2 linked regions of the Frondihabitans sp. PAMC 28766 genome follow. Each later gene encodes a partner of the first gene's protein in a complex. Links are inferred from orthologs where the notes say so. Each region holds a gene or a part of one and is shown on either strand. Other genes may lie near its edges.

The links.
Region 2: the proteins of uvrA (region 1) and mfd are in contact, whole or in part, in a crystal structure (PDB 4DFC), measured with the Escherichia coli proteins. The link is inferred for Frondihabitans sp. PAMC 28766 from one-to-one orthologs.

What each region holds. Positions count from the first base shown.
Region 1 is NZ_CP014513.1:2,655,320-2,660,128, forward strand. Bases 809-4,427 are described here. They hold uvrA (excinuclease ABC subunit UvrA), read right to left. Parts: upstream 4,060-4,427; coding sequence 1,009-4,059; downstream 809-1,008. Other genes in these bases: uvrC (excinuclease ABC subunit UvrC), read right to left, coding at 809-997; AX769_RS12805 (SDR family NAD(P)-dependent oxidoreductase), read right to left, coding at 4,111-4,427. Outside these bases: more of uvrC, read right to left, coding at 1-808; more of AX769_RS12805, read right to left, coding at 4,428-4,809. UniProt on the Escherichia coli protein: The UvrABC repair system catalyzes the recognition and processing of DNA lesions. UvrA is an ATPase and a DNA-binding protein. A damage recognition complex composed of 2 UvrA and 2 UvrB subunits scans DNA for abnormalities.
Region 2 is NZ_CP014513.1:1,770,796-1,775,184, reverse strand. The notes cover bases 147-4,389. They hold mfd (transcription-repair coupling factor), read right to left. Parts: upstream 4,001-4,389; coding sequence 347-4,000; downstream 147-346. Other genes in these bases: pth (aminoacyl-tRNA hydrolase), read right to left, coding at 4,067-4,389; AX769_RS08655 (Na+/H+ antiporter NhaA), read left to right, coding at 147-306. In the rest of the region: more of AX769_RS08655, read left to right, coding at 1-146. UniProt on the Escherichia coli protein: Couples transcription and DNA repair by recognizing RNA polymerase (RNAP) stalled at DNA lesions. Mediates ATP-dependent release of RNAP and its truncated transcript from the DNA, and recruitment of nucleotide excision repair machinery to the damaged site.

The DNA of each region.
Region 1 (4,809 bases):
TCTCGAGGGCGTCGGCGTCGTCGGGCAGGGTCGGCACGACGATCTCGCGGGGCAGTTCGGCACCTGCGGCGTACACGTCTTGGAGGGCCTGCTCGACGATGTCGCCGGTCGAGATGTCGATCTCCTTGTCGAGTACCCACGCGCGGGCGCCGCGGATTCGGCCACCGCGCACGGTGAAGAGCTGCACTGCGGCAGCGAGCTCGTCTTCGGCGACGGCGAAGAGGTCGAGGTCGACGGAGTCGCGGAGCACCACGGCGGACTTCTCGAGCACGGCTTCGAGGGCGCCGACCTGGTCGCGGTACTTCGCGGCATCTTCGTAGCGCTGCTCGGCGGCGGCCTGAGACATCAGCTTCTGCCGCTCGGCGATGACCTTACGGTCGTAGCTGCCCATGAAGCGGACGAACTCGTCGACGATCTTGCGGTGCTCCTCGATCGTCACCCTGCCCGAGCAGGGGCCGCCGCAGCGCCCGATCTGGCCGGGGAAGCACGGTTTGCCCGTCTGCATCGCCTTCTTGTAGCTCGAGTCGGAGCAGGTGCGGATCGGGAAGACCTTGATCATCAGGTCGATCGTGTCGTGCACGGCCCAGATCTTCGGGAAGGGCCCGAAGTACTTCGCCCCGCGGATACGCGTGTTGCGCGACACCATCACCCGGGGGGCCTCGTCGGCGAGGGTGATCGCCATGAACGGGTAGGTCTTGTCGTCGCGGAACTTGACGTTGAAGGGCGGATCGAACTCTTTGATCCAGGTGTATTCGAGCTGCAGCGCCTCGATGTCGGTGCCGACGACCGTCCAGTCGAGGCTGCGGGCCGTCAGCACCATGCGGCGGGTGCGCTCGTGCAGCGACGGCAGCGGGGCGAAGTAGTTGCTCAGGCGCTGCCGGAGGTTTTTGGCCTTGCCGACGTAGAGCACGCGACCGCGCTCGTCGCGCCAGCGGTACACGCCCGGCTGGGTGGGGATGTCGCCCGCTTTCGGGCGCCAGGAGACGGTGTTGCTCATGACTCCCGCTTCTACTTGGTGAGCGCGGCCGCGCGGGGCTTGCGACCCTTCGCCGGGGTCGAGCCTGCGGCCTTCGCGCCCGCCGTCTTCGCGGCGGCACCCCTCGCCGGTGCCGGTATGTCGCCGCGCGCCATGGTCAGGATTTCGGCGAGGAAGTGGCCGGTGTGGCTCTCGGGTACGGTCGCCAGGTGCTCGGGCGTGCCAACCGCGATGACCTCGCCGCCGCCTGCACCGCCTTCGGGGCCCATGTCGATCAACCAGTCGGCCGACTTGATCACGTCGAGGTTGTGCTCGATCGTGATGACGGTGTTGCCCTTCTCGACGAGACCGTTCAGCACCAGGAGGAGCTTGCGGACGTCTTCGAAGTGGAGCCCCGTGGTCGGCTCGTCGAGAACGTAGATGCTGCGGCCGTTCGAGCGTTTCTGCAGCTCGGTGGCCAGCTTGACGCGCTGCGCTTCACCGCCCGAGAGCGTCGTGGCGCTCTGGCCGAGGCGGACGTAACCGAGGCCCACGTCGACCAGTGTCGCCATGAACCGCGAGATCGACGAGATCGGTGCGAAGAACTCGGCCGCCTCGCTGATCGGCATGTCGAGCACCTCGGAGATGTTCTTACCCTTGTAGTGCACCTGCAGCGTGTCGCGGTTGTAGCGAGCGCCACCGCACACCTCGCACGCGACGTAGACGTCGGGAAGGAAGTTCATCTCGATCTTGATGGTGCCGTCGCCCGCGCAATTCTCGCAACGACCGCCCTTGACGTTGAAGCTGAACCGGCCCGGCAGGTAGCCGCGGGCCTTCGCCTCGACTGTCTCGGCGAACAGGTTGCGGATCTTGTCGAAGACACCGGTGTAGGTTGCCGGGTTCGACCGCGGGGTGCGGCCGATGGGCGCTTGATCGACGTGCACGACCTTGTCGAGGTTGTCGAGGCCCGTGATCCGGGTGTGCTTGCCCGGGATCTGGCGGGCGCCGTTCAGCTGGTTGGCGAGCACCTTGTAGAGGATGTCGTTGACGAGCGACGACTTGCCCGACCCGCTCACGCCCGTGACGGCGACGAACGCCCCGAGGGGGAAGTCGACGGTCACGTTCTTGAGGTTGTTCGCGCGGGCTCCGACGACCGAGAGCATGCGGTTCTTGTCGATCTTCCGGCGCTTCGTCGGCGTCGCTATCGAGCGGCGACCGGCCAGATAGTCGCCTGTGTACGACGACGTGTTGGCCAACAGCGCCTCGTAGCCGCCCGAGTGGACGACCTGGCCGCCGTTCACGCCGGCGCCGGGCCCGATGTCGACGATCCAGTCGGCGGTGCGGATCGTGTCTTCGTCGTGCTCGACCACGATCAGCGTGTTGCCGAGGTTCTTGAGTTTGACGAGCGTGTCGATGAGGCGGCGGTTGTCGCGCTGGTGAAGGCCGATCGACGGCTCGTCGAGGACGTACAGCACGCCGGTCAGGCCGGAACCGATCTGCGTCGCCAGGCGGATCCGCTGTGCTTCGCCGCCCGAGAGCGACCCTGCCGATCGGGCGAGCGACAGGTAGGTGAGGCCGACCTCGAGCAGGAACTCGAGACGCACGCGGATCTCGCGCAGCACCTGCGCGGCGATCCTGGCCTCGCGGTTGCTCAACTGAAGCGACTCCATGAACGAGAAGGCGTCGCTGAGGCTGAGCTCGGAGACGTCGGCGATGTTGTGGCCGTCGACGAGCACCGCCAGCACCTCGGGCTTGAGGCGCTTGCCCTTGCAGACGACGCAGGGGATCTCGCGGAGGTAGGCGGAGTAGCGCTGGCGCTGCGAGTCGCTCTCGGCCTCGGCGAACTTGCGCTCGATGTAGGGCATCACGCCCTCGAAGCCGGTCGTGTATTTCATCTCGCGGCCGAACCGGTTGCGGTAGCGCACGGTCACCTCGAAGTCGTTGCCCTCGAGCACTGCCTTCTGCACCTCGGGCGACAGGTCGCGCCACGGCGTCTTCAAGCTGAAGCCGAGGTCGCCGGCAAGGCCCTCGAGCAGCTTCTGGAAGTAGTTGTAGAGGCCCTTGCCCGAGTTCGTCCACGGCAGGATGACACCCTCGGCGAGCCCGAGTTGGTCGTCGCCCAGCAGCAGGTCGGAGTCGACCGACATCTTCGTGCCGAGGCCGGAGCATTCGGGGCAGGCGCCGAATGGCGCGTTGAACGAGAAGGTGCGGGGCTCGATCTCGGTGAGCTGCAGCGGGTGGTTGTTGGGGCACGACAGCTTTTCGGAGAACGTGCGGAATGCGCCGTCGCCCTTGTCGTCGACGAAGTTGATCGTCACCAGGCCGTCGGTCAGGCGCAGCGCCGTCTCGAGCGAGTCGGTGAGGCGCTGCAGGATGTCGTCGGAGGCCACGAGGCGGTCGACGACCACCGAGATGTCGTGCTTGACCTGCTTCTTGAGGAGGGGCGGGCTCGACAGCTGGATCTGCTCGCCGTCGACGATCGCGCGCGAGTAGCCCGACGAGGCGAGCTCTTTGAAGAGGTCGACGAATTCGCCCTTCTTCTGCGAGACGATCGGACTCAGGACCTGGTAACGGCGACCGGTCTCGAGCTCCATCAGCTGGTCGGCGACCTGCTGCACGCTCTGCTTCTGGATGGGCTCGCCGCAGACGGGGCAGTGCGCGACGCCGATGCGCGCCCAGAGCAGGCGCATGTAGTCGTAGATCTCGGTGATCGTGCCGACCGTCGACCTCGGGTTGCGGTTGGTCGACTTCTGGTCGATCGAAACCGCGGGGCTGAGGCCCTCGATGAAGTCGACGTCGGGGCGGTCGACCTGGCCGAGGAATTGCCGCGCGTACGCCGACAGTGACTCGACGTAGCGGCGCTGGCCCTCGGCGAAGATCGTGTCGAACGCGAGTGACGACTTGCCCGAGCCGCTCAGGCCGGTGAACACCACCAGCGAGTCGCGAGGGATCTCGAGGTCGACGTTCTGCAGGTTGTGAACGCGGGCCCCACGGACGCTGAGCTTCGAGACGTCACCGGGATCGGCGATGTGAGCTGTGAGCTCAGCGGGAGTGAGCTCGGCCGAGACGATCGGGTTGGCGGATGAAATCGACACTCTGTCCATTCTAAAGGAGACGGCGTTCGCGGATGAGGGGCGGCGGCGAGCCGGGCGGGCTCACTCGATGACGGGCTGCACGCGTGTCAGGCGGGCCGAAAGGTTCCAGAGGCGGGCTGCCGTCTTGCGGTTGCGGGCGTGCCTCCGGGCCCTGACGAGGGCGGGTGCACCGGTCAACTGGAACCAGCCGTCGGGCCCCCAGTATTCCCCGCCGGCGACGTCGGCGCCCACCGCAGCGTAGACGAGAGGCCGAGCGCCCTGGTCTTTGCCCTGCGACACCGTGCGCATCAGACCGACGAGCGGAGCGGGCAGCCATCGGCGCCGGACGATGCCGGGCCGGCGCTCGGTGAGGTTCTCTAGGGCGAAGCCGGGGTGCGCGACCACGCTCGACACGGACGACCCCGCGTCGCGGAGGCGCCGGTCGAGCTCGAATCCGAAAGTCATCACAGCGAGCTTCGACCGGCTGTAGGCCCGATGGCCGCTGTAGCGCTGCACCATCATCGGGTCGTCGAGGTCGAGACGGCTGAGGGTGTGGGCGATGCTGCCGAGGTGCACGATGCGCCCCGCCTCGGCCGCCGCGAGGGCCGGCAGGAGGTGCGAGACCAGGGCGAAGTGCCCGAGGTGGTTCGTGCCGAACTGCAGTTCGAAACCGTCAGCCGTGGTCTGCCGCCGGCGCGAGCCGACGACACCCGCGTTCGCGACGAGGGCGTCGACCGGCCCGTCGGCCATGATCTGGTCGGCGGCCACGCGCACGGAGGC
Region 2 (4,389 bases), 890 kb from region 1 along the record:
ACGCTGGCGGGCGGGATCGCGTCGCGGGTGTTCCGTGACCCTGACCCGACTCGCCGCAGCCAGACGCTCAGCATGTTCGAGCTGGTGACGGTGGCGATGCTCGGCGGGATCGGATTCACCGTGTCGCTGCTGATGAACGAGCTCGCGTTCAAGCGCCAGCCCGAGATCGTCGACGAGGGCACGCTCGCCGTGCTGATCGGCTCGGGTATCTCGATCGTGATCGCCGCGGTGCTCGTCACTCTGCTGAAGCGCGCCGAGACCCGCGCGAACGCCGCCAAGCGCGCGGCGGTCGGCCAGCCGCGCTGAGCCCTGGCCACGGCGGCCCGGGCTCGACCCGCGCGGGAGTCTAGCTCGGCGAGCCGGCCGGCTCGGCCGACGCAGGAGCCGCGCCGTAGACGGCGACGAGCAGCTGCTCGACCCACGAGATCAGCTCGGCGTCGGCCAGCGGCTCGCCGTCAGGGCGCGGCATCGGCACGGTCACCGACTTCGTCTGCGCGAAGTACCGCGCGCCCGGGAAGAGCCGCTGCAGCCGCATCTGCACGCTGTCTGCCAGCTCGAACGACGCGACGCGCAGGTTCGCGCCCATGGCGACGACCTCGCTGAGCCCGATCTTCTGAGCCATCCGGCGAAGGCGTGACACCTCGATCAAGGCGAGCACCTGCGCGGGCGGTTCGCCATAGCGGTCGGTCATCTCCTCCAAGACGGACGTGATCTGCTCGTCGCTCGACGTCGGAGACGAGGCCGTCGACAGCTTCTGGTAAGCCTCGAGCCGGAGGCGCTCCGACTCGACGTACTCTTCGGGGATGTGCGCGTCGACGGGCAGCTCGAGCCGCAGCTCGGTCTGGCCCTCGGCCACGTCACCACGGAAGGCGTTGACCGCCTCGCCGATCATGCGCAGGTAGAGGTCGAAGCCGACGCCCGCGATGTGGCCCGACTGCTCGCCTCCGAGCAGGTTGCCGGCGCCGCGGATCTCGAGGTCTTTGAGCGCGACCTGCATTCCGGCGCCGAGCTCGTTGTTGGCGGCGATCGTCTCGAGGCGGTCCTGCGCCGTCTCGGAGAGCGGCTTGTCGGCGTCGTAGAGGAAGTACGCGTAGCCGCGCTCACGCCCTCGGCCGACTCGCCCGCGCAGCTGGTGCAGCTGCGACAGGCCGTAGCGGTCGGCGCGATCGATGATCAGCGTGTTCGCGTTGGCGATGTCGAGGCCGGTCTCGATGATCGTGGTCGAGACGAGCACGTCGAACTTGCGCTCCCAGAAGTCGACCATCACCTGCTCGAGCTGCGACTCCGCCATCTGGCCGTGGGCGACGGCGATCCTGGCTTCGGGTACCAGCTCGGCGAGTTGGGCGGCAACGCGGTTGATCGACGAGACGCGGTTGTGCACGAAGAAGATCTGGCCCTCGCGCAGCAGCTCGCGGCGGATCGCCGCGCCGATCTGCCGGTCGCTGTTCGGCCCGACGAAGGTGAGGATGGGGTGACGATCCTCCGGCGGGGTGGCCAGCGTCGACATCTCACGGATGCCGGTCACCGCCATCTCGAGCGTGCGCGGGATGGGCGTGGCACTCATCGCGAGGATGTCGACGTTCGTCTTGAGCTTCTTCAGCTGGTCTTTGTGCTCGACGCCGAACCGCTGCTCTTCGTCGATGATCACGAGGCCGAGGTCTTTGAAGGCCAGCCCCTCGGTCAGGATCCGATGGGTGCCGATCACGAGATCGACCGTGCCGTCGGCGAGCCCCGCGATCGTCTCCTTGCTCTCCTTGACGCTCTGGAAGCGGCTGAGCGCACGGACGTGCACCGGGAACCCGGCGAAGCGCTCGGCGAAGGTCTCTATGTGCTGCCTGACCAGGAGGGTGGTGGGCACGAGCATCGCGACCTGCTTGCCATCCTGGATCGCTTTGAACGCGGCACGGATCGCGACCTCGGTCTTGCCGTAGCCGACGTCGCCCGAGATGAGGCGGTCCATGGGGATCGGGCGCTCCATGTCGGCCTTGATCTCGTCGATCGTGGTCAGCTGGTCGGGGGTCTCCGCGAAGGGGAAGGCCTCTTCGAGCTCACGCTGCCACGGGGTGTCGGGGCTGAAGGCGTAGCCTTTCGAGGCCATGCGCGCCGAGTAGAGCTTGACGAGCTCGACGGCGATGTCGCGGACGGCCTTCCGGGCCTTGCCCTTGGCCTGCGACCAGTCGCTGCCGCCCATCTTCGAGAGCTTGGGCGCCTCGCCGCCGACGTACCGGCTGAGCAGGTCGAGCTGGTCGGTGGGCACGTAGAGGCGGTCTCCCTGCTGGCCGCGCTTCGACGGGGCGTACTCGAGCACGAGGTATTCGCGGCTGTGCTTGACCGGGTTGCGGCCGCCCGTCGACACCTCGCGGCTGGTGAGCTCGAGGAATCGGCCGATGCCGTGCGTCGAGTGCACCACGATGTCGCCGGTCTTGAGTTGCAGGGGGTCGACGACGTTCTTGCGCCGCGACGCGAGCTTCTTGACCTGGCGGCTCTCGTACCCGGCGGCGCGGCCGAAGAAGTCGGTCTCGCCGAGCACGGCGAACTTCGCTTCGGGCACCTCGAAGCCGGCCTCGATGCCACCGGCGACGAGGTGGACGACGCCGGGCTCGAGCTCGGCAGGCAGGGTGTCTTCGAGGCGGGCTGCGACACCCGCCTCGCTCAGCACGTCGCGGGCACGCTCGACGAGCCCGGCACCGCGCGCCGTGACGACGATGCTCCAGCCGTCGCGGGCCAGGTCGGCGACGTGCGCGACGGCGCCCTCGGCGTTGCCCGAGAAGCTCGGCACGGTCTCGGCGTCGATCCGCACGTAGTCGCCGGCGGCGTCGACCTTCTCGGCGTCCGTCATCGACGCGGCTTCGACCGCGGCCAGGCCTGAGTCGAACCCGCTGAACGTCCACCAGGTGCGGTCGCCGGCGAAGTCGCGCAGGTCGCGCGGGGTCAGGAAGTCGCCCGAGTCGAGGTCGATCGGCGCCTCGGCACCGGCGGTCGCCGCGCTCCACGCCGCCTCGAGGAATTCGCGGTTGGTCTCGGCGAGGCTCTGCGCGCGCGACACCACTCGCTCGGGCGAGAGCACCGCAATGGCGCAGGATGCTGGCAGGTAGTGGGTCAGCGGCACCAGCCGGTGCACGAGGGCCGGTGCGAGCGACTCCATGCCTTCGACGGGAATGCCCTGCCCGATCTTCTCGAGCATCTGCGCCAGGCTCGGGAACTCGTGCTGCATCTCGCGGGCCCGCTGCCGCACCGGCTCGGTCAGCAGCATCTCGCGGCTCGGCGGCAGCTCGACAGTCGTGATCTCCGTGTCGAGGCTGCGCTGGTCGGCCACGGCGAAGCAGCGCATCTGGTCGACCTCGTCGCCGAAGAAGTCGACGCGCACCGGGTGCTCGGCCGTAGGCGGGAAGACGTCGAGGATGCCGCCGCGCACCGCGAACTCGCCGCGTCGCGTCACCATGTCGACCCGCGCGTACGCGAGGTCGACCAGCTGAAGGGCGATGACGCCGAGGTCGTAGCCACGCCCGCCGGTCGTCAAGACGACGGGGTCGATGTCGGCGAGGTTGTCGGAGATCGGCTGGAGGGCCGCACGGACGCCGGCGACCACGACGATGGGCTTCAGCGGCTCAGCGCGGGCAACAGGATCGAGGTCTGCCGCGGCAGACCACGCGGCAAGCCTCCGCAGCGCGTGGATCCGCTTGCCGACCGTCTCGGCGCTCGGGCTGAGGCGCTCGTGCGGCAGCGTCTCCCACGCGGGGAATTCGATGATCTCGGCATCCGGCACATAGCTCGCGAGAGAAATGCGCACGGCCTCTGACTCGCGACCGGTGGCGGTGATGACGAGGAGGGCCTGGGGCGCGCCGTCGGCCGCCTCGGTGCGGCGCTCGAGAAGGCCCGCCAGCAGCGGAACCCGCAACCCGTCGACGAGCGAGAAGTCGGTCGACCGACGCGCCTGCGCCAGGGCAGCATCGAACGTCGAGGCGCGCGAAAGCGCAGGAATTACACCCTGGAGGATCACTCGGACAAGTGTACGTGGGCCCTCCGACGGCCGCCCTCAGAGAGCGCGCGGCAGCCCGCGGCGGCCCTAGCTCGCCGTATGGAACCGGAGCTGCGCCGCGGTCAGGCCGTCGGCGGCAATCATCTCGACGGCGTCGGTCGCCTCGTCGAGGAGGTTCGGAAGCGTCTTGCGCTCGGAGCTCGTGAAGTCGTTCAAGACGAAGTCGGCAGCGCTCTGTCGGCCGGGAGGGCGACCGATGCCGACGCGCACCCGGGTGAAGTCGTTCGATCCTGTGGCCGCGATGATGTCGCGCAGGCCGTTGTGGCCGCCGTGGCCGCCGCCCTGCTTGAGCTTGAGGGTGTCGAACGGGATGTCGAGCTCGTCGTGAACGACGATGAGTCGCGACACGT